Regions from separate parts of the Tsukamurella pseudospumae genome, predicted to be linked through region 1. Evidence: riboswitches for the same ligand, from Rfam matches in the RefSeq annotation. Region 1 holds a riboswitch; the other holds the start of a gene.
What was found. Region 1 has a riboswitch for S-adenosylmethionine ahead of metX (homoserine O-acetyltransferase MetX). Riboswitches for the same ligand answer to the same signal wherever they lie in the genome.
Positions count from the first base shown of each region.

Region 2: another riboswitch for S-adenosylmethionine. It lies ahead of AXK60_RS20705 (aminotransferase class V-fold PLP-dependent enzyme); the one in region 1 lies ahead of metX (homoserine O-acetyltransferase MetX).

Region 1 covers NZ_LSRF01000015.1:33,313-35,706, reverse strand. Annotated here, with positions in the region: gene AXK60_RS09005 (MFS transporter) at 1-799, opposite strand, end outside; SAM riboswitch class IV at 929-1,046, shown strand; gene metX (homoserine O-acetyltransferase MetX) at 1,055-2,203, shown strand; gene AXK60_RS08995 (hypothetical protein) at 2,224-2,394, opposite strand, start outside.
Region 2 covers NZ_LSRF01000058.1:490,478-492,871, forward strand. Annotated here, with positions in the region: gene AXK60_RS20700 (RtcB family protein) at 160-1,326, shown strand; SAM riboswitch class IV at 1,395-1,507, shown strand; gene AXK60_RS20705 (aminotransferase class V-fold PLP-dependent enzyme) at 1,561-2,394, shown strand, end outside.

The sequences.
Region 1 (2,394 bases):
CCAGAGCGGCAAGCGCGACGGCGATCGACCCGATCACCGAGCGGTCCGCGGCGCGACCGCCCACGGCGTTGCCGATCACCATGCCCACGCCGTAGACGGCCAGCACGATGGGCACCGAGGTCGCGCTCAGCCCGGACACCGAGGTGAGCGTGGTGGCGATGTAGGTGTAGACGGCGAACATCCCGCCGAACCCGACGATGCCCGTGAGCAGCGCGAACCAGACCTGCGGCCGGGCGAGCGCACCGAGCTCGGTGAGCGGGTTGGTCACCGGGATGCTCACCGACGGCAGGAACGCCAGCAGCGCGGCGACCGTGACGGCGCCGATCACCACGACGACGCCCATCGCGTACCGCCAGGTGAACGCATTGCCGAGCCACGTCACCAGCGGCACTCCGATCACATTGGCCACCGACAGGCCCATGAGCACCTGTCCGACCGCGCGGCCCCGCCCCGCCGGTCCGGCCAGATGCGCCGCGACGAGCGCCGCCACGCCGAAGAACGCGCCGTGCGGCAGGCCGGCGACGAACCGGGCTGCCATGAGCGTGCCGTAACTGGGAGCGAACACCGACAGGGCGTTGCCCGCGGTGAACGCGACCATCAACCCGATCAGTAGCAGCCGGCGCGGCACGCGGGCGAACGCGGCCGCGATGAGCGGCGCGCCGACGACGACGCCCAGCGCGTAGGCGGAGATCACGTGCCCGGCGACGGGCTCACTGACCTCGAGGTCCTGCGCGATGCCGGGCAGTAGTCCCATGGCCGCGAACTCGGTCGTGCCGATGCCGAAACCGCCGAGCGCCATGGCGCCGACCGCGAGCCTGGTCCGGGTAGAAGAATCCACGTGACCATGTAACGCCCCGGTCTGTTCCCTCCTTCCCACCTCGTCCTGTGACCTCGTTCACGGGAATTCGGTCCGTTATGATGAAGACGAGGTCATGAGTGTCAGCGCGCAGCCCCGGCTTGCTGACCGGCAACCCTCCGCCGCGGTGGGGTGCCCCGGGTGATGACCTGGTTTCCCGGCGAACCCTGTCGGGCGGCAAGCGCGAGGAGAGGTTCGGTGACCATCACCATCCGCACAGGTCGATCCATCGACAGGTCCCCGGGCGACTGGGCCCGGGTGCCGGACGGTGCGATGCAGTCCCTGTCACTCGGCCCCCTGGTACTCGAATCCGGTGTCGTCCTCGAGGACGTCACGATGGCCTTCCAGCGCTGGGGCCGACCGAACGCCGACCGCAGCAACGTCCTGCTGGCCCTGCACGCCCTGACGGGCGATTCGCACGTCACCGGCCCGCCCGACGCCGATCACCGCTCAGCGGGCTGGTGGGACGGCCTGATCGGCCCCGGAGCGGCGGTGGACACGGACGAGTGGTGCGTCGTCTCCGCGAACGTCCTGGGCGGGTGCTCAGGTTCGACGGGGCCGGCGTCGCTCGCTCCCGACGGGCGGCCCTACGGCTCCCGCTTCCCCGTCATCACGGTGCGCGACCAGGTGGAGGCCGAGGCGGCGCTGCTGCGCGCGCTCGACGTGCACGACATCGCGTCGGTCGTCGGCGGCTCCATGGGCGGCGCGCGGGCCCTCGAATGGGCCCTCATGTACGGCGACTTCCTGCGCTCGGCACTGATCCTCGCCGTGGGCGCCCGCGCGACGGCCGATCAGATCGGCACCCAGACCACGCAGATCGCGGCGATCACGGCGGATCCGCACTGGCACGGCGGCGACTACCACGACACCGACGGTGCGCCGACCGCCGGCCTGGGCGTCGCCCGCCGGATCGCGCACCTGACCTACCGCACCGAGATCGAGCTGGACAGCCGGTTCCGCAACGATGCGCAGGGCGACGAGGAGCCGCGCGCGGGCGGCCGCTACGCCGTCACCTCCTATCTCGACCACCAGGCCGAGAAGCTGGTCAACCGGTTCGACGCCGGCAGCTACGTGGTACTCACCGAGGTGCTCAACCACCACGACGTGGGCCGCGGCCGCGGCGGCGTCGAGACGGCGCTGCGCAGTTGCCCGGTCCCCGTGGTCGTCGGCGGGATCGATTCCGATCGCCTGTACCCGCTGCGCCTGCAGGAGGAGATCGCCGAGCTGCTGCCGGGCTGCGAGGGACTGGTCGTGGTGCACTCGCGCGACGGCCACGACGGCTTCCTCACCGAGATGGACGCCGTCTCGGAACTACTGTCGCGCACCCTGGACATCGCGCGCCGCTGACGGGGCGTCACCGGGGGGATCTACGGGGCCGGGGTGGTCACCGTCGGCGCCTCCGAGGAGGACGACGATGCCGCCGGCGCCGTCTGGGATGCGGTCGCCCCGGGTACGCGCCGGGCAGCATCGGGTGATGCGTCCGAGGACGCGGCACCGTCGGGATGGGCGGCGCCTCCCCCGGCGCCCGCACCAGGACC
Region 2 (2,394 bases), on a different contig from region 1:
GGAAATTCCCCGAATCGCTGCGGCAGTGCTACTGCCGCCGGTTCGGTGTGCCCGCATAACCTGCGGCAACCCGGGCCGTCGTTCCACCGCCGGCCCGGTGCCATGCAGGACACGCATGGCTTCTCGGACCGGTGACCATCACATCGAGACGAGAAAGACATGGAGAAGATCAACAAGTCCCTGGTCTCGTGGGCGTCCATCCTGGACGAGAAGACCCGCGAGCAGGCGATCACCACGGCGAAGCTGCCGTTCATCTACCCGCACATCGCGCTGATGCCCGATGCCCACCTCGGGAAGGGCGCCACCGTCGGTTCGGTCATCCCGAGCCTCGGCGCCGTGGTTCCCGCCGCGGTCGGCGTCGACATCGGCTGCGGCATGATCGCGGTCCGCACGCAGTTCACGAAGAACGATCTGCCCGAGGATCGTTCGACGGTCCGTGAGGCGATCGAGCGCGCGATCCCGTTGTCGGCCGGCCGCTACAACAAGAAGGTCGTGGCCACGGCGGAGCCCCGCATCGCCGAGCTCGAGTCGCTCGCCGAGCGTGCGGAGTTCGACCCCGGGCAGTACGCGGGGAACTGGCGGCTGCAGCTCGGAACGCTCGGATCCGGCAACCACTTCATCGAAGTTAGCCTAGATAATGATGACGTGGTGTGGGCCTTCCTGCACTCCGGATCCCGTGGCGTGGGCAACAAGATCGCCCAGCACCACATCGCGGTGGCGGCCCGCCTGTGCAAGCAGTGGTGGATCGAGCTGCCGGATCCGGATCTCGCGTACCTCGTCGAGGGCACGCGCGAGTTCCGCAGGTACATCGCCGAGCTGAAGTGGGCTCAGCACTTCGCGCTGCTCAACCGTGAGGAGATGATGGACAGGGTGATCCGCCAGCTCGGCGAGTGGGTGGGAACGCCCGTGGTCGAGGCGGAGCGGATCAACTGTCACCACAACTTCACCCAGCGCGAGACCCACTTCGGCAAGGAGGTGTGGGTGTCCCGTAAGGGCGCGATCGAGGCCTCCGAGGGCAAGCTCGGCCTCATTCCGGGCTCCATGGGAACGGCGTCGTACATCGTCGAGGGCAAGGGATACCCGCCGTCGCTGAACAGCTCGCCGCACGGCGCGGGCAGGGAGTACTCCCGGTCCGCGGCGCGGAAGGCGTTCACGCACGAGCAGCTGCGGGAGGCCATGGCGGGCATCGAGTTCCGTGACAGCGCCGACTTCATCGACGAGATCCCGCAGGCCTACAAGCCGATCGATCGCGTCATGGCCGACGCGGAGCAGCTGGTGACGGTCCGTGCCGTCCTCCGCCAGATCGTCAACGTGAAGGGCCAGTAGTGCTGGGTTTCGCGTCGCCGTGATTCCAACCTTGACGCCGGGGCTTGTCCCGGGGCATTCTCGATGCAGGTCATGAGTGCCAGTGACAAGCCCCGGCTCGCTGGTCGGCAACCCTCCTCCGCGGTGGGGTGCTCCGGGTGACGACCTGGCCGTGCCGAACCGTGCACGGCAAGCGCGGATTCGCGGCACGGCTGAGGTCGGTGTCGCGCGTCCTCATACCGAAGGACTTCTGTCATGAGCATCGCGACCACCGAGCGCACCGTCTGCCTCACCCCGACCGTCACGTCGCCTCTCACCGCCGCCCGCAGCACGCCGCTGCCGCTGGGCCCGCTGGCCCGGGTGACCGGCGCGGACGAGTACGTCCCGGTCAGCGACGGTGCGACCGTCCGCTACGCCAACCTCGACTACGCGGCGAGCGCCCCGGCCCTGGCCGAGGTGCAGGAGGCGGTGCAGCGCGCGCTCGGCGAGTACGCGAGCGTGCACCGCGGCGCCGGCTACCTGTCGCAGCGTTCGACCTCCCGCTACGAGCGGGCCCGCGAGATCGTCGCCGACTTCGTCGGGGCGCGCGCCGACGACCACGTGATCTTCACCGGCAACACCACCGATTCGATCAACCTGCTGGCGAGCTGCGTGCCGGGCGAGGTCGTGGTCCTCGATTGCGAGCACCACGCGAACCTGCTGCCCTGGAAGCGGATCGGGGCCCGTGTGGTCTCCGCGCCGCTGTCCGTGGAGGGCACCCTGGAGGTGCTCGAGAAGGAACTGAGCCGCCGCCCGGCAGCGCTGGTCAGCGTGACCGGGGCGTCCAACGTCACTGGGGAGATACTGCCCATTCGCAGGCTCGCGGCGCTCGCGCACCGGCACGGCGCACGGATCGCCGTCGACGGTGCGCAGCTGGTCCCGCACCGTCGGATCTCCCTGCGCGAGAGCGGTGTCGACTACCTCGTGTTCTCCGGACACAAGCTGTACGCGCCCTTCGGTTCCGGTGTGATCGTCGGTCGCGCCGACTGGTTCGACGAGGCCGAGCCCTTCCGCTGCGGCGGAGGTGCCAGCTATCAGGTGATCGGGACG